Regions from separate parts of the Lysinibacillus sp. YS11 genome, predicted to be linked through region 1. Evidence: a T-box and tRNA genes for the amino acid it is inferred to sense, from the RefSeq annotation. Region 1 holds a T-box; the other regions hold tRNA genes.

Region 1 (7,333 bases):
AAGTGAAGTAGACTTGCCAGAGCCGGTTGCTCCCGTAAAAAACAGAAGACCTTGTCGGTTTTGTACCAGCTCCATGAGTTGGTAAGCTGCGCTTTTGGAAAAGCTTAGGGAAGTTAGTGGAAATGCATGATTTTGGAGAAGTAAACGAATAATTAAGCTTTCTTTTAAAAATACAGAAGGCAGTGTGGATACACGAAACGAATAAGAATTTTGCTCCATTGCCTTTTGAAAGGCACCGCTTTGAGGTTTACGACGCTCACTAATATCTAATTCTGCAAGAAATTTATAGTAAGAGATCATTCTTTCTGCAAGTTCATGAGGTAGCTCACCAGCGTGGAGAAGTTTATCATATTTTCGAAAATAGATCCGATACTTTATGTTTCCTGGAACTAGCAATAAATCGGATGCTCCAAAATGATAGGCCTTTAGTAAAAGTTGCTCACATTTTTGTTCAACAACTGTTTCAAAATCCTGCATATATGCACCTCTCTTTTAGTTCATTCGAATATGACCGCTCTATTCGTTATTTCCTAGTATAAGGAGGAACTCGCCACGAGAAAAGCCCTTTTCAGAAAATAAAAATTTATAAGTTAATTTTCTGCCAATAATGTTTTTTGCTATAAAAATGTGGATAAAGTGCAATTTTCCACTAAAAAAGAATATAAATACATGAAAAAATTAATATTTATGCCGAAATGAACTGTATCTTTTTCAATAATACAATATAATAGTATCAACATGATTATTTTCCTAACACTTGGTAGACGAACATAATTTTTATAATTAATTAAAGAGGTGAAGCTCATGATCCATCCATTAAAAATTACTAGTACACTAGCGGATGAAACAAGATACTCTATTTATGAGTACATATTGCAAGAGAAAAAAACAGTTACTGTACAACATATTGCTGATAAATTCGGTATCCATCCAAACGTTGCTCGACTTCATTTAACGAAGCTTTCAGAAATAAATATTATTACAGCTGACTATGTAAAAACAGGTAAAGGTGGCAGACCTGGACGTGTTTATAAAGCTTCAGAAAAAGGCGTATCTCTTACTTTTCCAAGACGTGATGAAGATCGTTTATTAAAATGGACAATACAATTAATTGAAGACTTTGGTCCATCTGCATTAACAAAGTGCCAGGAAATTAGCTACCAAGACGGCTACCAGCAAATGAAAAATTATATGAGTGCTGAATTGACATTAAGTAATTCTCTTTCCTTCGATGAAAAACTTCAGCTATTAACGGACAATGCCGCTTTAATTGGCTATATTCCACAGATTCAACAAACTGAGCAAGGAAAAAAAGTTATCTTCTCCATCTTCAATTGTCCATTCCAGGAGCAACTGACAGCCTATTCTGAAATTGTTTGTTCATTACATGAATCCTATTTAAAAGGGCAATTAGATGCATTGTTTACGAACAATGAATTTGTGCAAATGGAAAGTATGATACATAATTGCGATTTATGTAAATATGAAATAAACGTGACAGAAATCGATAGCTAGATTAAAAATCCATTTGTTTGTCACAAACATGGAGAAGTTCCAGTTTACAGACACCTTTCCTATCATTTATAATGAGTAAGAGATTATTGTGTCGTGGGCAAAAGGAGGGGAAATTTCATGGATAATATGTATAAAGTTATGGCATTCTGGACAGGTATTTTTGCCGTTATGTTCTACCTTGGAGGTATGAACGAGGTATCGCTATTATTCTTAGGTAATACAGGTTTATTCTTATTATTAGGCTTCTTAAACCTTTCAGAACGTATGTACATGTACATTTTCGGAGCATATTTAACTGTATTCTTCGCTGGCTTCACGTACTATACAACATTCATTCACGTACCTGGTGGCGGTCATTAATACAAACAAAATCGCGTATCTCACTTTCGGTGAGATACGCTTTTTTATGTGCTAAAACAGTTTATTGTCCATGTTTTAAAATCCATTTAAAAAAGGATTTGTCTCCATTTCTGCGCCTACCGTTGTATAATTACCGTGTCCAGGATAGATAATAGTATCCTCAGGTAATGTCAACAGTTTATTATGGATAGATTCCAATAAAATTTTGGTTGATCCCCCTAATAGATCTGTACGTCCTACACCTTGTTCAAATAACGTATCTCCCACGATGGCAAAACCGTCATTTTCAAAGATATAAGAAATACTCCCCGGTGAATGCCCAGGTGTAAAAACAGCTTGAAACACAAAATTACTTATTTCAATTTGCTGTTCTTTTTTGATAATTGTATCTTGCGCTGGTGCGGCTACCCTATAATCCGGTAATGCAGGATATTTACTAGAGCCATTCTTCGTTGGATCTGCTAGCCAACTAACTTCCTTTTCATGAATCCATACAGGAACGTCAAATACCTCACTCACTGCATCTACTGCCCCTATATGATCAAAATGGGCATGTGTTAAAAAGATAGCAAGAGGTTTTAAGCCGTTGCTACGGATTGTTTTAATTAGACGCTCCGCCTCTTCACCTGGATCAAATACGATACATTCTTTTTCTTTATTCGATACGATATAGCAATTCGTTTGGACGGGACCAAGAGAATAACTTCGTACGTTCATCATAGATATCACCTCAACTTCTTATTATACAGGCTTTGCCACAATTTGACGATAAATGTTCATAGTTTACAGTATTTTAGTCCTCGACAAAAACAAATAGAACGTTTACAATTAAGGAGGAATATTGTTTGCGACATTCATTTTCTGATGTCGAAAGGAGTGTCTATTTTTAATGAACTTATTAATGGTTATTTTTGGTCTAGTAGCGATTTTAGCTGTATTTGGTACATTCCAAGCAATTAAAGAAAAGAACCTATTAAGCGTTGTTTTCAACTTATTAAGTGCTGCTGTATTCGGATGGTTCGTCATCATGACGATTGTTCACAGCGGTTACCCACCAAAATTACACTAAAATTCAGACAGAAAAAGAGCAGTCTCTTCGGAGATTGCTCTTTTTTTGTCTATTATTACTTATTGAATTGAAGAAACCGCTTCTTGCCGATTTGTAGAACATCATTATTCATTAATACTTGTGATATGTCATCCATCGCCATTTTTTCTCCATTCAAGGATACTCCTTTTTGCTTGATTAACCGCAAAAACTCACTCTTACTTTGAATAAAACCCATTGTCACTAGTTGTGGAATGATATCCACGATTCTTTCCTTATCAATTTCTAAGAGCAGTATAGGAATGTTTTTCGGTATTTCCTTTTTTTGAAATGCTGCTTCAAAATAAGCTCTTGCTTCCTCCACTGCTGTAGATCCATGGTATAAAGCCGTTATAATTTCTGCTAATAGGAATTTCAAATCGCGGGGATTCTCTCCCTTTTGTAGTCTATCTTGAATAGCCTGCACTTGTAGTGGATGCTCATCTGTTGCTAATTCGAAATATTTGATAATTAAAGTATCTGGTACTTCCATCACCTTTTTAAACATAATCTCAGGTGCTTCATTGATGCCAATATAATTACCTAAACTCTTACTCATTTTTTCAATACCATCTAACCCCTCTAGTAAGGGCATAAAAATAGCAATTTGTTTTTCTAATCCTCGATGCTTTTGTAAGGTGCGTCCCATTAAAATATTGAACGTCTGATCCGTTCCACCTAACTCTATATCTGCCTCAAGTTCTACTGAATCATATGCTTGCATAAGTGGGTAGAAAAACTCATGTATACCAATTGGGATGTGCTGTTGGTAACGTTTCTGAAAATCTTCGCGCTCTAGAAGTCGAGCAACAGATGTTGTGGCTGCTAGCTTGATGACTTCTTCAAAGGACAGCTTCGCTAACCATTCACTATTAAAACGAACCGTTGTCTTGTTCGGATCTAGTACTTTAAAAATTTGCTCACAATAAGTTTGGGCGTTTTTCTTCACTATATCGTCATTTAAGGCTGTTCGCCCCTTAGCTTTACCTGTAGGATCGCCAATTCGTCCTGTAAAATCACCGATAACAATAACTGCATGATGGCCTAAATCTTGCATTTGCTTGATTTTCCGTAGAACAACCGCATGACCTAAATGAATATCTGGTGCGGACGGATCGAGCCCTAGCTTAATCGTTAAAGGTCGCTGTTCTTTATACGATCGCTCTAATTTTTCAAATAAATCCTGTTCATCAACGATCTTGTTAGCACCCTTCTTGATAATCGCTATTTGCTCCTTTGGTGTTAAAAACATACGAAACATCTCCTTGTAATATTAAATATTAATATTGCAAGTTCTATAAGAGTAAATGGGGTACCGATTTTGTTTACAAGGCTTTAATAGCTTTACACGTTTTTGCTTAGAAGGCATAAAAAAAACGCCTTTAGGAAATTCCTAAAGGACGTAGATAAACGTGTTACCACCTTTTTTCGAGAGCTATTCACATAGCTCTCCTCAACAAGTACAGCCATAGCGATACTTTTGCAATGATTACGGATGCAACCCCGTCGTAGCCTACTATAGTTTCGGTACGCAGCTCCAAGATGTATTCACTTTAATATCCCCTTGCGCCTCTCAACAACCGGCTACTCTCTGTCAGTTCCATTAAAGTTACTCGTTCTTTTCGATGCCTTTCACTCTTATACTCCGAAATGCGAAAAACAAATCTTCGTTATGCAGATATTTACACTTATTATAATCGTATCTTGCTATTTGTCAATAAAAAGAAATGTTCAATAAAGTGTATTCACGTTGCATAGTGTTGTAAAACATTGCGAAAAGTGCTTTCTTTAGCATAGGATTCACAAAAAAAATTTTATGAATAGTGCTTGAGACTAATTCTTTTTTATCAGCAATAAAAAGAGAGATCCCTATACGAGATCTCTCTTTGATTATTTAACTGAATCCTGCTTTAAATTACCTGTTTTTTCGTCATAGAAGCGAAGTAAGTCTCCATTAATGATGGCATCAGAATTTTCTAGCTCCATTGTAGCACGATCAGCATAAGACTGACATGGCTCACCATCTATTTCTTCGCCAGTTGCTTTGTCATAGCAAGCTTCACCAGCATAGACGTATTTATCTGTAATAAAACGTCCATCACGGAAGACTACAAAGTCCTCATGCTCTGGAGAAAATAAATCTGCACCCATTTGCATATCTTTTGACGTTTCAACGCCAAGAAGGTGTAAGATCGTTGGACGTAAATCCATTTGTCCTGAAATCTCAGTCATTTCTTTTCCATCGCCAGCTCCTGGGATGTGGATGAATAAAGGTACTTCTTGAAGCATTGCATTATCCATTGGTGTAATTTGATCTTTTCCTAAATATTGTGCCATTGCTTTATTATGGTTCTCAGAAATACCATAGTGATCCCCATACATCACAATAATAGAATTATCATAGACACCTTGATCTTTTAACTGTTGGAAGAAGTCTTTTAAAGCCTCATCCATGTAACGTACTGTTTGGAAGTAACGATTTAATGTACCTGAATTTGAATCATATTCAGGAATCATAATATCTTCTGGATCCAATGTAAATGGATAATGGTTCGTTAAAGTAATAAGTCTAGAGTAGAATGGCTGAGGCATATCTTTCATTAAAGCAGCTGATTGCTCTAAGAATGGAACATCTTTCATTCCCCAGTTTACAGCTTGCCCCTCTTCCACAGTATATGAATCTATATCGTAGAATTTATTAATTTTTAACGATTGATACATCATGTCACGATTCCAGAATGATTTATTATTAGGGTGCATGACATTTGTAAAGTATCCATTTTCTCCAAGGCGTTCAGCCATTGAATTATACGTATTTCCACCATGCGTGAAGAATACAGCACCTCGACCTAAACCAAACAGTGAGTTTTCAACAATAAACTCCGAGTCAGAAGTTTTTCCTAACCCTGTTTGGTGATAGAAGTTACTGAAATAATACGTATCTTTATCTTTTGTTAAAGAGTTTAAGAATGGCGTAATTTCATGACCATTCATGTCATTATTAATGACAAAGTTTTGTAATGACTCCATCGATACCACAATCAGGTTACGACCTTTATATTTCCCAAACATCTCTGGATTTACAGCAGCCTGATTAGAACGTATATAGTTGTTCACTTCTACTAGTTCACTACCATCGGCTAACGCACGTTGAGCAGATGATTTAGATTGAATATAAATGTCATACAAGTGGTAATTGTACGTACCAATGTTTTTTACTAATAATTCGCGGTCAAAACTACGTGTTAGTAATTGTGGGCGCTCAGTTTCTGCTAATCCTAAATTTAAGAATGTCATTGCTATTGCAAGCACAAAAAATGCACGACGGAATTCAATATTCACTTTAAATGCATCTTTCATTTTTGGTAAAAATTTATTCGCTAAGATTAAGATAACGACATCAACGAAATATAATACATCCCAAGGCTCAACAATGGCTGCTACTGATGTTCCTAAGTCACTAAAGTTACTTGTTTGGAATAATACTGGTAGCGTAATAAAATCATTGTAGAATCGATAGAACGCTACATTTCCGTATAAAACAATGGACAAAATAACGCTGACCGTAATCAAATAACGATTTCTAGCTTTTGCTGATTTAAAGAATAGTGATAAACCATACGTAAATAGCAAGAAGCTTAATGGATTAATAAATAAAATAAACTGTTGCATTGCATTTTCAATTTTCATTTCAAAGCTTGTGTGGTAAACAATGACCGTTTTGATCCAAGTTGCTATAATTGCTAGTATCATAAATGAATGTTTAGGCCACTTTATTGATTTCATTCCTAACATCCTCCCTACTTCCTTACAAAAAAATAATAATTATTTACATTTTGTTACGGAAACAAAATATATCTTAATCCTTTTTTAACAGATAATCAACACATATCTTAGGGAAAATTTTTTCTCCCTGCTCTTTCTATGCACCAGATATCTATATATACGTTTTGCATTGTAAAAAGTTTCGTAAAAACATAAAAACAGCGGAAACCCACTGTTTTTAAGAATATTACATACATGTTACATTAATTTTACAATACCCAATTACATTATATTTCAAACATTACTTTTTATGCTCTTCCATACGAAGTCTTGTTGTTTCTTGTCGAATAAGCAGTAGAGCCATTTGATAATCTTTTATATCTAGTACATTCGCTTTATAGAGCTCACGTATTTCATCCTCCATCAACATCAAATCGCCAATAGGATCACGTGTATAAATATAGGTACCATATGTTTTCAAGAGTTCATAAATATCTAGCATTTTATCCATTTTCATTCGCTCCTCGTTGTGCAACACAGTCAATACGTTTTGTGGGCGTCACAATGATATCTACTGGGCAATCATGTGCTTCAGTAGGAACACAA
Region 2 (7,333 bases), 950 kb from region 1:
ATAGTTTCCCCTTCGGGGGCAACGGTGACAGGTGGTGCATGGTTGTCGTCAGCTCGTGTCGTGAGATGTTGGGTTAAGTCCCGCAACGAGCGCAACCCTTGATCTTAGTTGCCATCATTTAGTTGGGCACTCTAAGGTGACTGCCGGTGACAAACCGGAGGAAGGTGGGGATGACGTCAAATCATCATGCCCCTTATGACCTGGGCTACACACGTGCTACAATGGACGATACAAACGGTTGCCAACTCGCGAGAGGGAGCTAATCCGATAAAGTCGTTCTCAGTTCGGATTGTAGGCTGCAACTCGCCTACATGAAGCCGGAATCGCTAGTAATCGCGGATCAGCATGCCGCGGTGAATACGTTCCCGGGCCTTGTACACACCGCCCGTCACACCACGAGAGTTTGTAACACCCGAAGTCGGTGAGGTAACCTTTTGGAGCCAGCCGCCGAAGGTGGGATAGATGATTGGGGTGAAGTCGTAACAAGGTAGCCGTATCGGAAGGTGCGGCTGGATCACCTCCTTTCTAAGGATTATTTCGGAATACAAACCTTGGGTTTGTAAGATTACGTTTTGCGTTCAGTTTTGAAGGTTCATTCTATCTGAATGAAACACTTCAAAACTTGTTCTTTGAAAACTGGATAAAACGACATTGAAATTGTAACAAACACATTTATTTTTTAAGTTTTTTTATAGGCTTAATAACTTGGTTAAGTTATTAAGGGCGCACGGCGAATGCCTTGGCACTAGGAGCCGAAGAAGGACGGCACTAACACCGATATGCTTCGGGGAGCTGTAAGTGAGCTTTGATCCGGAGATTTCCGAATGGGGGAACCCACTACGTTTAATCGCGTAGTATCTTGACGTGAATACATAGCGTCTTGAAGGCAGACCCAGGGAACTGAAACATCTAAGTACCTGGAGGAAGAGAAAGAAAAATCGATTCCCTGAGTAGCGGCGAGCGAAACGGGAAGAGCCCAAACCAAGAGGCTTGCCTCTTGGGGTTGTAGGACACTCTATACGGAGTTACAAAAGAGCGAGTTAGATGAAGCGACTTGGAAAGGTCCGCCAGAGCAGGTAAAAGCCCTGTAGTCGAAAGTTCGTTCTCTCCTGAGTGGATCCTGAGTACGGCGGAACACGTGAAATTCCGTCGGAATCCGGGAGGACCATCTCCCAAGGCTAAATACTACCTAGTGACCGATAGTGAACCAGTACCGTGAGGGAAAGGTGAAAAGCACCCCGGAAGGGGAGTGAAAGAGATCCTGAAACCGTGTGCCTACAAGTAGTTAGAGCCCGTTAATGGGTGATAGCGTGCCTTTTGTAGAATGAACCGGCGAGTTACGATTACGTGCGAGGTTAAGCTTTAGAAGGCGGAGCCGCAGCGAAAGCGAGTCTGAATAGGGCGAAATAGTACGTGGTCGTAGACCCGAAACCAGGTGATCTACCCATGTCCAGGGTGAAGGTGAGGTAACACTTACTGGAGGCCCGAACCCACGCACGTTGAAAAGTGCGGGGATGAGGTGTGGGTAGCGGAGAAATTCCAATCGAACTTGGAGATAGCTGGTTCTCTCCGAAATAGCTTTAGGGCTAGCCTCGTGATGAGAATACTGGAGGTAGAGCACTGTTTGGACTAGGGGGCCATCCCGGTTTACCGAATTCAGACAAACTCCGAATGCCAGATATTTATACACGGGAGTCAGACTGCGAGTGATAAGATCCGTAGTCAAAAGGGAAACAGCCCAGACCACCAGCTAAGGTCCCAAAGTAATCGTTAAGTGGAAAAGGATGTGGCGTTGCACAGACAACCAGGATGTTGGCTTAGAAGCAGCCATCATTTAAAGAGTGCGTAATAGCTCACTGGTCGAGTGACGCTGCGCCGAAAATGTATCGGGGCTAAACGATTCACCGAAGCTGTGGATTGACATCTACGATGTCAGTGGTAGGAGAGCGTTCTAAGTGCGTTGAAGTCAGATCGGAAGGACTGGTGGAGCGCTTAGAAGTGAGAATGCCGGTATGAGTAGCGAAAGACGGGTGAGAATCCCGTCCACCGTATGACTAAGGTTTCCTGAGGAAGGCTCGTCCGCTCAGGGTTAGTCGGGACCTAAGCCGAGGCCGATAGGCGTAGGCGATGGACAACAGGTTGATATTCCTGTACCACCTCCTCACCGTTTGAGAAATGGGGGGACGCAGTAGGATAGGGTAAGCGCGCCGTTGGTTGTGCGCGTCCAAGCAGTAAGGCGTGTGTGTAGGCAAATCCGCACACTGTAACGTTGAGCTGTGATGGCGAGTCCGTATGGACGAAGTTCCTGATTTCACACTGCCAAGAAAAGCCTCTATCGAGGTGAGAGGTGCCCGTACCGCAAACCGACACAGGTAGTCGAGGAGAGAATCCTAAGGTGTGCGAGAGAACTCTCGTTAAGGAACTCGGCAAAATGACCCCGTAACTTCGGGAGAAGGGGTGCTCTTGAGCGTGCAAGCGCATGAGAGCCGCAGTGAATAGGCCCAGGCGACTGTTTAGCAAAAACACAGGTCTCTGCAAAACCGTAAGGTGACGTATAGGGGCTGACGCCTGCCCGGTGCTGGAAGGTTAAGAGGAGTGGTTAGCGCAAGCGAAGCTGCGAATTGAAGCCCCAGTAAACGGCGGCCGTAACTATAACGGTCCTAAGGTAGCGAAATTCCTTGTCGGGTAAGTTCCGACCCGCACGAAAGGCGTAACGATCTGGGCACTGTCTCAACGAGAGACTCGGTGAAATTATAGTACCTGTGAAGATGCAGGTTACCCGCGACAGGACGGAAAGACCCCGTGGAGCTTTACTGTAGCCTGATATTGAATTTTGGTACAACTTGTACAGGATAGGTAGGAGCCAGAGATCTCGGAGCGCCAGCTTCGAAGGAGGCGTCGGTGGGATACTACCCTGGTTGTATTGAAATTCTAACCCATGCCCCTTAGCGGGGCAGGAGACAGTGTCAGGCGGACAGTTTGACTGGGGCGGTCGCCTCCTAAAAGGTAACGGAGGCGCCCAAAGGTTCCCTCAGAATGGTTGGAAATCATTCGTAGAGTGTAAAGGCACAAGGGAGCTTGACTGCGAGACCTACAAGTCGAGCAGGGTCGAAAGACGGGCTTAGTGATCCGGTGGTTCCGCATGGAAGGGCCATCGCTCAACGGATAAAAGCTACCCCGGGGATAACAGGCTTATCTCCCCCAAGAGTCCACATCGACGGGGAGGTTTGGCACCTCGATGTCGGCTCATCGCATCCTGGGGCTGTAGTCGGTCCCAAGGGTTGGGCTGTTCGCCCATTAAAGCGGTACGCGAGCTGGGTTCAGAACGTCGTGAGACAGTTCGGTCCCTATCCGTCGTGGGCGTAGGAAATTTGAGAGGAGCTGTCCTTAGTACGAGAGGACCGGGATGGACACACCGCTGGTGTACCAGTTGTCTTGCCAAAGGCATCGCTGGGTAGCTATGTGTGGACGGGATAAGTGCTGAAAGCATCTAAGCATGAAGCCCCCCTCAAGATGAGATTTCCCATTACGCAAGTAAGTAAGATCCCTCAAAGACGATGAGGTAGATAGGTTCGAGGTGGAAGTGTGGTGACACATGGAGCTGACGAATACTAATCGATCGAGGACTTAACCAAAAAAGTTTGAAACTTTCAATGCACCGTTTATCCAGTTTTGAAAGAATAAAATATTAGAATATACTTGTAATTTTTATAAGATATGTTATAATAAGTATTGTCTTTCAAATAGTCTAGTGATGATGGCAAAGAGGTCACACCCGTTCCCATACCGAACACGGAAGTTAAGCTCTTTAGCGCCGATGGTAGTTGGGGGCTTCCCCCTGTGAGAGTAGGACGTCGCTAGGCTATATACTAAAATTATTCCGAAGTAGCTCAGTTGGTAGTAGCACCTGACTGTTAATCAGGTTGTCGCAGGTTCGAGTCCTGCCTTCGGAGCCATTCTTGGAGAGTTGTCCGAGTGGCCGAAGGAGCACGATTGGAAATCGTGTAGGCGGTTAACACTGTCTCAAGGGTTCAAATCCCTTACTCTCCGCCAACACTTTGATGTGTTCCAAACGATGGCCCCTTGGTCAAGTGGTTAAGACACCGCCCTTTCACGGCGGTAACACGGGTTCGAATCCCGTAGGGGTCACCAATTCAATACCCAGATGGAGGATTAGCTCAGCTGGGAGAGCATCTGCCTTACAAGCAGAGGGTCGGCGGTTCGAGCCCGTCATCCTCCACCATTATTTTTACAACATTATAGTATTATCGCGGGGTGGAGCAGTGGTAGCTCGTCGGGCTCATAACCCGAAGGTCGTTGGTTCAAATCCAGCCCCCGCAACCAAATGGTCCCGTGGTGTAGCGGTTAACATGCCTGCCTGTCACGCAGGAGATCGCCGGTTCGATCCCGGTCGGGACCGCCATTTATTTTAAAATATGGGTCAGTAGCTCAGTTGGTAGAGCATTAGATTGAAGCTCTAAGTGTCGGCGGTTCGATTCCGTCCTGACCCATCTTGTTTTTTTGCCGGTTTAGCTCAGCAGGTAGAGCAACTGACTTGTAATCAGTAGGTCGTGGGTTCGATTCCTATAGCCGGCACCAGATTTTCCCGGAGGGGTAGCGAAGTGGCTAAACGCGGCGGACTGTAAATCCGCTCCTTAGGGTTCGGCGGTTCGAATCCGTCCCCCTCCACCAGTTTTATTATTTTAGGGGCATAGTTCAACGGTAGAATAGAGGTCTCCAAAACCTTTGGTGTGGGTTCGATTCCTACTGCCCCTGCCAATTAATTTTATGGCGATTGTGGCGAAGTGGTTAACGCACCGGATTGTGGTTCCGGCATTCGTGGGTTCGATTCCCATCAGTCGCCCCATCTAATATAAAATTAATAAACATCATAATACAATGGCGATTGTGGCGAAGTGGTTAACGCACCGGATTGTGGTTCCGGCATTCGTGGGTTCGATTCCCATCAGTCGCCCCATTGTTGGGGTATAGCCAAGCGGTAAGGCAACGGATTTTGATTCCGTCATGCCTAGGTTCGAATCCTAGTACCCCAGCCATTTTTGCGGAAGTAGTTCAGTGGTAGAACACCACCTTGCCAAGGTGGGGGTCGCGAGTTCGAACCTCGTCTTCCGCTCCATGTATGACGGCGGCATAGCCAAGTGGTAAGGCACGGGTCTGCAACACCCTTATCACCGGTTCAAATCCGGTTGCCGCCTCCATATTTTAACTGTTAATCGGTTTATCCGATTTTTTTATCTCCATTATGCCGGTGTGGCGGAATTGGCAGACGCGCACGACTCAAAATCGTGTTCCTTTGGAGTGTCGGTTCGACCCCGACCACCGGTATCAATTACAACGAAGAATCCTTGATATATCAGGGGTTCTTTTTTTTGTTGTAAAAAATTATAGAAAGTATATAAACATAGATAAAGGAGCGGGGGACTGAATGGGTCATATTTTTGCCTTTACAGCAGCTATATTTTGCGCTGTATTAGCAAACTAAAGTTATTTAATATAATCTACCTTCATTATGGTAACGTTAACTGATAAATTAATGTGTACTTGCCTCTTAAAAGCAGAAAATGACAAGACAGAGTTTAGTTTCTTCCTTCACTTAGAAACAAGTGGCATTAAGATATGTTTTGTATCGATGAAACATGAAAACATCAATCACAACGTATGGGTCATGCATGAAGTTGAACTAAAATTTTTGTTCTATTAATTCAAAATTTATATATATTAATTTTACTATTTATTATAAAATATTTTTACCACATTTGTATGATAGGTAGACTAATTTCTCTAAAATGGAAAGCAAAAAAGGATATATCTAAAATATTTGGTAATAACTACCCAAAAACCATTGTGGAATTATAATAAGAAAGGGAGATATTCCAATTTAAAAAAACATACAAAAAGATATATCGCAAATTACTATTTATTAGTAAATAAGTCACCATCAATAATGAGGGAAAGAATGTGAGATTATGAAAAAAAAGAATAAAAATTTTAACAAGATAATAGCATCTACAGTTACAGCATCTGTTGTGGTAGGTAGTTTAGTGACAGTGATACCAAATGCTAACGCAGCTGCAACTAAATTCAAAGATGTACAGTCAAATGCATACTTTTATGAAGCAGTAAATAGTTTACATGCACGTAATATTATAAGTGGCTATGAAGATGGTACTTTCCGTCCAAAAGAACCTTTAACTCGCGCCCATGCTGCAAAAATCATCGCACTTGCATTAGATTTAGATACAACTAATATTAAGAACCCAGGATTTAAAGATGTCTCTGAAAAGCATAATTTCTATAAATATATTGCTGCATTAGCCGATAAAGGAATTATTGTGGGATCTGAAGGTGAATACAGACCGAATGATCCTGTGACTCGTGCACAGATGGCAAAAATTATCTCATTAGCCTATGATTTAAAATCAGAAAATTCTCAACAAAAAATAAACTTTACAGATGTGAGTCAAGATGATTGGTTTAATAATTATGTTGGGGTATTGATTGAAAATGAAATCACATCCGGAACAACCTCAACAACATTTTCGCCTAATAAAAGTGTGACTCGTGGACAACTAGCAGCGTTCATTTACCGTAGTGAAAACAGAATAACACCTGTTCCTGTTCATGTGAATGAGACGATCTCCAATATTACAGATGAGACACTGGTGACTTCTGAAGGTACATACACACTTTCAGATGATCAAAAGAAATGGATTAATCCGAGTAATCTAGCGACATTAAAAGGTGCCAACTTAAAACTAACTATAAAAGAGAATAAAATTGAACAAATACAATCTATTGAATTAACTGCAAAAGGTACACCAAGTACTGATACTAATAACCCCTATGTAAATCATGCTGTCTTTGATGGAAAAGGTGCAACTATCGATTCTACTGTCATTGTAAATAGCGATTACATCACAATGAAGAATATCAGCATTAAAGGCGATTTACATGTTGGTAAAGGCGTTGAGAATTCTTTCTACTCTGAATTCTTGAAAGTGGAAGGTAAAACGACGATTGATGATACTTTGCAACTAGCAAATCAAACTAATGCATATAAATCTTTTGGAGCAAAGGTTGCATCTATGAATAACTTACCTATAGCTGCGAATGAAACTAAAGTAAGAGGAAGAGTAGTTTTCAGTGAATTTCAATTGGGTGATGTGGGTGTGGATAAAAATGCTGATGTTATTTTCCTATCGAAAACATCTGGAGCATCTACAGTAGGAGAGATTGTTGTTAATAGCAATGCAATATTAACTGCTGGAAGTTCAGTGGTGCTTCCTAAAGTATTGATTGTCCAGGGAGCTAC
Region 3 (7,333 bases), 1.9 Mb from region 1:
CGATTACGTGCGAGGTTAAGCTTTAGAAGGCGGAGCCGCAGCGAAAGCGAGTCTGAATAGGGCGAAATAGTACGTGGTCGTAGACCCGAAACCAGGTGATCTACCCATGTCCAGGGTGAAGGTGAGGTAACACTTACTGGAGGCCCGAACCCACGCACGTTGAAAAGTGCGGGGATGAGGTGTGGGTAGCGGAGAAATTCCAATCGAACTTGGAGATAGCTGGTTCTCTCCGAAATAGCTTTAGGGCTAGCCTCGTGATGAGAATACTGGAGGTAGAGCACTGTTTGGACTAGGGGGCCATCCCGGTTTACCGAATTCAGACAAACTCCGAATGCCAGATATTTATACACGGGAGTCAGACTGCGAGTGATAAGATCCGTAGTCAAAAGGGAAACAGCCCAGACCACCAGCTAAGGTCCCAAAGTAATCGTTAAGTGGAAAAGGATGTGGCGTTGCACAGACAACCAGGATGTTGGCTTAGAAGCAGCCATCATTTAAAGAGTGCGTAATAGCTCACTGGTCGAGTGACGCTGCGCCGAAAATGTATCGGGGCTAAACGATTCACCGAAGCTGTGGATTGACATCTACGATGTCAGTGGTAGGAGAGCGTTCTAAGTGCGTTGAAGTCAGATCGGAAGGACTGGTGGAGCGCTTAGAAGTGAGAATGCCGGTATGAGTAGCGAAAGACGGGTGAGAATCCCGTCCACCGTATGACTAAGGTTTCCTGAGGAAGGCTCGTCCGCTCAGGGTTAGTCGGGACCTAAGCCGAGGCCGATAGGCGTAGGCGATGGACAACAGGTTGATATTCCTGTACCACCTCCTCACCGTTTGAGAAATGGGGGGACGCAGTAGGATAGGGTAAGCGCGCCGTTGGTTGTGCGCGTCCAAGCAGTAAGGCGTGTGTGTAGGCAAATCCGCACACTGTAACGTTGAGCTGTGATGGCGAGTCCGTATGGACGAAGTTCCTGATTTCACACTGCCAAGAAAAGCCTCTATCGAGGTGAGAGGTGCCCGTACCGCAAACCGACACAGGTAGTCGAGGAGAGAATCCTAAGGTGTGCGAGAGAACTCTCGTTAAGGAACTCGGCAAAATGACCCCGTAACTTCGGGAGAAGGGGTGCTCTTGAGCGTGCAAGCGCATGAGAGCCGCAGTGAATAGGCCCAGGCGACTGTTTAGCAAAAACACAGGTCTCTGCAAAACCGTAAGGTGACGTATAGGGGCTGACGCCTGCCCGGTGCTGGAAGGTTAAGAGGAGTGGTTAGCGCAAGCGAAGCTGCGAATTGAAGCCCCAGTAAACGGCGGCCGTAACTATAACGGTCCTAAGGTAGCGAAATTCCTTGTCGGGTAAGTTCCGACCCGCACGAAAGGCGTAACGATCTGGGCACTGTCTCAACGAGAGACTCGGTGAAATTATAGTACCTGTGAAGATGCAGGTTACCCGCGACAGGACGGAAAGACCCCGTGGAGCTTTACTGTAGCCTGATATTGAATTTTGGTACAACTTGTACAGGATAGGTAGGAGCCAGAGATCTCGGAGCGCCAGCTTCGAAGGAGGCGTCGGTGGGATACTACCCTGGTTGTATTGAAATTCTAACCCATGCCCCTTAGCGGGGCAGGAGACAGTGTCAGGCGGACAGTTTGACTGGGGCGGTCGCCTCCTAAAAGGTAACGGAGGCGCCCAAAGGTTCCCTCAGAATGGTTGGAAATCATTCGTAGAGTGTAAAGGCACAAGGGAGCTTGACTGCGAGACCTACAAGTCGAGCAGGGTCGAAAGACGGGCTTAGTGATCCGGTGGTTCCGCATGGAAGGGCCATCGCTCAACGGATAAAAGCTACCCCGGGGATAACAGGCTTATCTCCCCAAGAGTCCACATCGACGGGGAGGTTTGGCACCTCGATGTCGGCTCATCGCATCCTGGGGCTGTAGTCGGTCCCAAGGGTTGGGCTGTTCGCCCATTAAAGCGGTACGCGAGCTGGGTTCAGAACGTCGTGAGACAGTTCGGTCCCTATCCGTCGTGGGCGTAGGAAATTTGAGAGGAGCTGTCCTTAGTACGAGAGGACCGGGATGGACACACCGCTGGTGTACCAGTTGTCTTGCCAAAGGCATCGCTGGGTAGCTATGTGTGGACGGGATAAGTGCTGAAAGCATCTAAGCATGAAGCCCCCCTCAAGATGAGATTTCCCATTACGCAAGTAAGTAAGATCCCTCAAAGACGATGAGGTAGATAGGTTCGAGGTGGAAGTGTGGTGACACATGGAGCTGACGAATACTAATCGATCGAGGACTTAACCAAAAAAGTTTGAAACATTCAATGTATCGTTTATCTAGTTTTGAAAGAATAAGTCTTTCAGCTGAATAAGTGAAGTGATGATGGCAAAGAGGTCACACCCGTTCCCATACCGAACACGGAAGTTAAGCTCTTTAGCGCCGATGGTAGTTGGGGGCTTCCCCCTGTGAGAGTAGGACGTCGCTTCGCTTATTTTTTGTGGAGGATTAGCTCAGCTGGGAGAGCACCTGCCTTACAAGCAGGGGGTCGGCGGTTCGAGCCCGTCATCCTCCACCATTTTGGTCCCGTGGTGTAGCGGTTAACATGCCTGCCTGTCACGCAGGAGATCGCCGGTTCGATCCCGGTCGGGACCGCCATTATTATTGCCGGTGTAGCTCAGTTGGTAGAGCAACTGACTTGTAATCAGTAGGTCGTGGGTTCGACTCCTATCGCCGGCACCATTCCCTTGGAGGGGTAGCGAAGTGGCTAAACGCGGCGGACTGTAAATCCGCTCCTTAGGGTTCGGCGGTTCGAATCCGTCCCCCTCCACCATTTTAGGGGCATAGTTCAACGGTAGAATAGAGGTCTCCAAAACCTTTGGTGTGGGTTCGATTCCTACTGCCCCTGCCAGGTATTGAGGTACTCGTTCATAATACAGCTAATATAATCTATATAGTGGCGATTGTGGCGAAGTGGTTAACGCATCGGATTGTGGTTCCGACATTCGTGGGTTCGATTCCCATCAGTCGCCCCATTTTAAAATTGGGGTATAGCCAAGCGGTAAGGCAACGGATTTTGATTCCGTCATGCCTAGGTTCGAATCCTAGTACCCCAGCCATTTTTAATTTCACGAGCCATTAGCTCAGTTGGTAGAGCATCTGACTTTTAATCAGAGGGTCGAAGGTTCGAGTCCTTCATGGCTCATCATTTTTTAATTAACATGCGCCCGTAGCTCAATTGGATAGAGCGTCTGACTACGGATCAGAAGGTTATGGGTTCGACTCCTGTCGGGCGCGCCAATAAAATCATGTTTACGGAATGTAGCTCAGCTTGGTAGAGCACTTGGTTTGGGACCAAGGGGTCGTAGGTTCGAATCCTGTCATTCCGACCATCTTTCATGATAAATGGGGCCTTAGCTCAGCTGGGAGAGCGCCTGCCTTGCACGCAGGAGGTCAGCGGTTCGATCCCGCTAGGCTCCACCATTGTAATATTTTTGGAGGTATACCCAAGTCTGGCTGAAGGGATCGGTCTTGAAAACCGACAGGCGGGTAACACCGCGCGGGGGTTCGAATCCCTCTACCTCCTCCATTTTTCGGGTCAGTAGCTCAGTTGGTAGAGCATTAGATTGAAGCTCTAAGTGTCGGCGGTTCGATTCCGTCCTGACCCACCATTATTGCGGGTGTAGTTTAATGGTAAAACCTCAGCCTTCCAAGCTGATGTCGTGAGTTCGATTCTCATCACCCGCTCCAAAATGGGCCTATAGCTCAGCTGGTTAGAGCGCACGCCTGATAAGCGTGAGGTCGATGGTTCGAGTCCATTTAGGCCCATATTATTCCGAAGTAGCTCAGTTGGTAGTAGCACCTGACTGTTAATCAGGTTGTCGCAGGTTCGAGTCCTGCCTTCGGAGCCACGGCCCGTTGGTCAAGTGGTTAAGACACCGCCCTTTCACGGCGGTAACACGGGTTCGAATCCCGTACGGGTCATCAAGCATGTAGCACAGATGTGTGTTACATGCTTTTTTCTATTCTCCTGTTCTTTAAACGATAAAAGATAATGCAATAGCAGAAAAAGACCTATTTGCAAGGTGAGGGACTGAATTTAATTCCCCTAGCATCTTACTATGGGCTCCTATAAGCCGTTTCACTTACCACGTACACTTCCATGGTCAATACTTTTGTGAAGGCTGCTTGACTTCTCTAGTATAGCGATACAGGCGAAATCCTGGCCAGAGAATTTGTGAAACTGGTTCTGCTCTATGCGAAAGCGAAGCAACAGCAGCAAGTAAGTAGCCCAGAACGTATAGCTTTTTCACCATTTACAAAAATTCTATTGATTTCTTTGTTCTACAACCCCCTGAAAAAGGCTACATGACTACTGTAGCCTTTTTATAATAATTAAAATCTTTCTCCCTTACATTCTCTTACGAAAGAGAGTCTATAGAGTAAATATGAACAAACTATTTCATATATAAAATATGTATGTTTTTTCAATTACTATTTTCATGGTGCTTGTTGTTTTGTTCCTCTAATATGAGGATAAGTGGAGGAATCGATATGAATATACAGGAGATACAGCAATTTTTAAGTCTATATCAGACAGAACAAAATGAATCAGAACTTTGGTTAAAGAATAGATTACAGGCAGTTAAGGATGCAGGTAAATATCACCCAACAACAGAGGAGCTAGTTTTTGGCGCACGTGTGGCATGGCGAAATAGCAATAAGTGTATTGGACGTCTGTTTTGGCAGTCACTGCATGTGGTAGATGCACGTGATGTTTTAGATGAAAAGGCTATTTTTCAAAAATTACTAGAACATATTGATTATGCGACAAATCATGGGAAAATTCGTCCAACTATAACAGTGTTTGCTTCAGATAGAGTACGGATTTGGAATCATCAACTAATTCGTTATGCAGGCTATGAAACAGATGCAGGCATTATTGGAGATTCACAGTCCATTAAATTTACAAAAGTGTGTGAGTCGTTAGGATGGAGAGGTAAAGGAACTGATTTTGATGTACTACCACTCGTTATACAGGTAGATAATCGTGCTCCTCAAATGTTTGTAATTCCTGAAGAAAATATAGTAGAGGTCTCAATCCGTCATCCAGAGTCAAACGATGTGGAAAAATTAGGAATGAAGTGGTATGCCGTACCTATTATTTCGAGTATGCGTTTTCAAATGGCTGGAATTGATTTTCAAGCAGCTCCATTTAACGGCTGGTATATGGGAACAGAGATTGGCGCACGAAATTTAGCAGATCATGATCGTTATAATATGTTACCTGCAATTGCAGAGATTTTTAATCTTGATACAACCAAACAAGCGTCTCTTTGGCGTGATCGTGCTTTAGTAGAACTTAATATTGCTGTTCTTCACTCATTTAAAGAAGATGGTGTGAGCATTGTTGATCATCATACAGCAGCTCAGCAGTTTAAATTGTTTGAGGAGGCAGAAAAATCAACAGGAAGAGAAGTTACAGGCAACTGGACATGGTTAATCCCACCACTTTCCCCTGCCACAACTCATATATTCCATAAACCCTATGTAAATATTTATCATACACCAAATTATTTTTATCAAAAACCATGCTATTAGTGTAAAAGAATTGTTTACTTTCGATACTTTTGATGAGAGAGGGCTTACTATGTTAGATCAGCAAATTCCCAATATCCCATGGAGACAATTGACGACACCTTATGGTAGAGGTACAGCCATTCCTAAGCTGATAGAACAGGAGCAATACACACAACTAGCTGAATTAATTGAACATCAAGGTACACTGTGGCAGGTGACACCATGGGTTTTGCTTGTCCTTCTAAAAAAGCTTATTCGTAAAAAATTAGAGGTTGTCTCCTTACAAGAGGTACAGTTATATTTAGCTGTGGCACATGCTATTACCAAGGATTATCTCGACCCAGTCAATACTGTTAAAAATATGCAGGAGCTATTAGACGTCAACTATTTGTGGATAGAAAATGAGGATAATGATGAGCAGGAGTGGGAGAAAGAAACGCCAAAGGGCTATGAGGAGCAAGCTTTTGTAGGCTATTACTATTATAGTTATATGCTTTTACAAGAGGCTGTTCCTATTTTTTCTACTATAACAGCTCATAATAATGAAGCATCAGAATGCCTTGCTGAATTGCTAACATTACTCCAGCAACCCGACAATTAAGTAATGTGTAAACACTATATAGAAATAGAGCAGATGGAGGAATCAAATCCACCTGCTTTATTTAATTTTAATGCACATATTCATCCTTAGAGGCTCTCATTGAGCAAAAGAAGAGTAACATTGCTACAACGACAAAGAGCCATCCCGCAATATTCCAGCCGCCAAATAAATCATGCAAGTAGCCAAAAAGAATAGGACCAATTGCGGCAAATAAATAACCCAAAGATTGCGCAAAGCCTGATAAATCTGCTGCTTCAAATGCAGTACGAGTCCGGAGAGTGAAGAACATCATTGCTAGGGCGAATGAAGAACCACCTGCTAACCCTAGAAGAACCATCCACAGTACCCCAAGACTTGTCCATTCCATGACAACCCCAACAAAGCCTACTAAATAGAAGGATGTAAACATCAATACAAGTGGGCGTTGAGAAGTCATTTTACCAGCAATAATAGGCACTGCTAAGGCCATTGGTACTTGTGAGAATTGCATGATTGAAAACATCCAGCCAGCTTTATCAGGTGCTAAACCTTGAGCAATATAGATCTCAGGTATCCAAGCTGCTGTTGTGTAGAATAATAAAGATTGTAAACCCATTGCCCCTGTGACAGCCCAAGTAACAGGTGATTTCCATAAAGGTGTACTGGTCTTCTTAGATGTAGTAACTGGTTCCGGTTTATTTGATTTTAGTTGAGGTATCCAAATTAAGATTGTAATTAGAACGAGTATGAGTGCAATGGAAAGTGCACCTTGCCAGCCTAACGATGAATTAGCTATCGGATAGCTAATACCAGCACCAAGGCCAGCAGTAAAATTCATGGACATGGTGAAAAAGGCCATTAATAAACCCACATGATAGGGAAATTTCAATTTCAATAATCCTGGAATTAGTACATTTCCAAAAGAAATGGCTACGCCAATTAACACAGTACCCAATAGAAGTAATTCTGTAGTACCAAGTGAACGTAGGACAATTCCTAAAGCCAAGAGAAAAGTTGATAAAAATAATGTTAGCTCAAGCCCTAGTTTGCGTGCTACAACTGGTGCAAATGGAGATATAACAGCAAAAGCCAGCAATGGTATCGTTGTTAGAAAGCCTGCCAAAACATTAGATATTCCAAGATCTTCACGGATAAAGGATATAATTGGGCCAACAACAGTTAGTGGC

Evidence for each region. A T-box is a leader RNA that pairs with one kind of tRNA and senses whether it is charged. The one in region 1 lies ahead of tyrS (tyrosine--tRNA ligase), so its partner is inferred to be a tRNA-Tyr.
Region 2: it has a tRNA-Tyr gene. The T-box ahead of tyrS (tyrosine--tRNA ligase) is inferred to sense a tRNA for this amino acid. The anticodon was not compared.
Region 3: it has a tRNA-Tyr gene. The T-box ahead of tyrS (tyrosine--tRNA ligase) is inferred to sense a tRNA for this amino acid. The anticodon was not compared.

Annotation. Positions count from the first base shown of each region.
Region 1 covers NZ_CP026007.1:2,919,397-2,926,729, forward strand. The annotation lists gene comGA (competence type IV pilus ATPase ComGA) at 1-477, opposite strand, end outside; gene LBYS11_RS14495 (helix-turn-helix transcriptional regulator) at 805-1,515, shown strand; gene LBYS11_RS14500 (DUF2626 family protein) at 1,633-1,875, shown strand; gene LBYS11_RS14505 (MBL fold metallo-hydrolase) at 1,951-2,595, opposite strand; gene LBYS11_RS14510 (DUF2759 domain-containing protein) at 2,765-2,944, shown strand; gene tyrS (tyrosine--tRNA ligase) at 3,000-4,214, opposite strand; T-box leader at 4,356-4,597, opposite strand; gene LBYS11_RS14520 (LTA synthase family protein) at 4,853-6,748, opposite strand; gene LBYS11_RS14525 (YqgQ family protein) at 7,029-7,238, opposite strand; gene LBYS11_RS14530 (5-formyltetrahydrofolate cyclo-ligase) at 7,231-7,333, opposite strand, start outside.
Region 2 covers NZ_CP026007.1:3,867,745-3,875,077, reverse strand. The annotation lists rRNA gene LBYS11_RS19505 (16S ribosomal RNA) at 1-525, shown strand, start outside; rRNA gene LBYS11_RS19500 (23S ribosomal RNA) at 708-3,635, shown strand; rRNA gene rrf (5S ribosomal RNA) at 3,748-3,863, shown strand; tRNA gene LBYS11_RS19490 (tRNA-Asn) at 3,880-3,956, shown strand; tRNA gene LBYS11_RS19485 (tRNA-Ser) at 3,962-4,053, shown strand; tRNA gene LBYS11_RS19480 (tRNA-Glu) at 4,078-4,152, shown strand; tRNA gene LBYS11_RS19475 (tRNA-Val) at 4,168-4,243, shown strand; tRNA gene LBYS11_RS19470 (tRNA-Met) at 4,270-4,344, shown strand; tRNA gene LBYS11_RS19465 (tRNA-Asp) at 4,348-4,423, shown strand; tRNA gene LBYS11_RS19460 (tRNA-Phe) at 4,439-4,511, shown strand; tRNA gene LBYS11_RS19455 (tRNA-Thr) at 4,524-4,599, shown strand; tRNA gene LBYS11_RS19450 (tRNA-Tyr) at 4,609-4,692, shown strand; tRNA gene LBYS11_RS19445 (tRNA-Trp) at 4,706-4,779, shown strand; tRNA gene LBYS11_RS19440 (tRNA-His) at 4,792-4,867, shown strand; tRNA gene LBYS11_RS19435 (tRNA-His) at 4,903-4,978, shown strand; tRNA gene LBYS11_RS19430 (tRNA-Gln) at 4,983-5,057, shown strand; tRNA gene LBYS11_RS19425 (tRNA-Gly) at 5,063-5,137, shown strand; tRNA gene LBYS11_RS19420 (tRNA-Cys) at 5,146-5,219, shown strand; tRNA gene LBYS11_RS19415 (tRNA-Leu) at 5,266-5,346, shown strand; gene LBYS11_RS19410 (S-layer homology domain-containing protein) at 5,988-7,333, shown strand, end outside.
Region 3 covers NZ_CP026007.1:280,029-287,361, forward strand. The annotation lists rRNA gene LBYS11_RS01295 (23S ribosomal RNA) at 1-2,294, shown strand, start outside; rRNA gene rrf (5S ribosomal RNA) at 2,362-2,477, shown strand; tRNA gene LBYS11_RS01305 (tRNA-Val) at 2,489-2,564, shown strand; tRNA gene LBYS11_RS01310 (tRNA-Asp) at 2,569-2,644, shown strand; tRNA gene LBYS11_RS01315 (tRNA-Thr) at 2,653-2,728, shown strand; tRNA gene LBYS11_RS01320 (tRNA-Tyr) at 2,736-2,819, shown strand; tRNA gene LBYS11_RS01325 (tRNA-Trp) at 2,824-2,897, shown strand; tRNA gene LBYS11_RS01330 (tRNA-His) at 2,946-3,021, shown strand; tRNA gene LBYS11_RS01335 (tRNA-Gln) at 3,031-3,105, shown strand; tRNA gene LBYS11_RS01340 (tRNA-Lys) at 3,119-3,191, shown strand; tRNA gene LBYS11_RS01345 (tRNA-Arg) at 3,210-3,286, shown strand; tRNA gene LBYS11_RS01350 (tRNA-Pro) at 3,302-3,378, shown strand; tRNA gene LBYS11_RS01355 (tRNA-Ala) at 3,394-3,469, shown strand; tRNA gene LBYS11_RS01360 (tRNA-Ser) at 3,483-3,575, shown strand; tRNA gene LBYS11_RS01365 (tRNA-Phe) at 3,582-3,657, shown strand; tRNA gene LBYS11_RS01370 (tRNA-Gly) at 3,663-3,736, shown strand; tRNA gene LBYS11_RS01375 (tRNA-Ile) at 3,741-3,814, shown strand; tRNA gene LBYS11_RS01380 (tRNA-Asn) at 3,821-3,897, shown strand; tRNA gene LBYS11_RS01385 (tRNA-Glu) at 3,899-3,970, shown strand; gene LBYS11_RS01390 (nitric oxide synthase oxygenase) at 4,541-5,587, shown strand; gene LBYS11_RS01395 (hypothetical protein) at 5,637-6,167, shown strand; gene LBYS11_RS01400 (CynX/NimT family MFS transporter) at 6,235-7,333, opposite strand, start outside.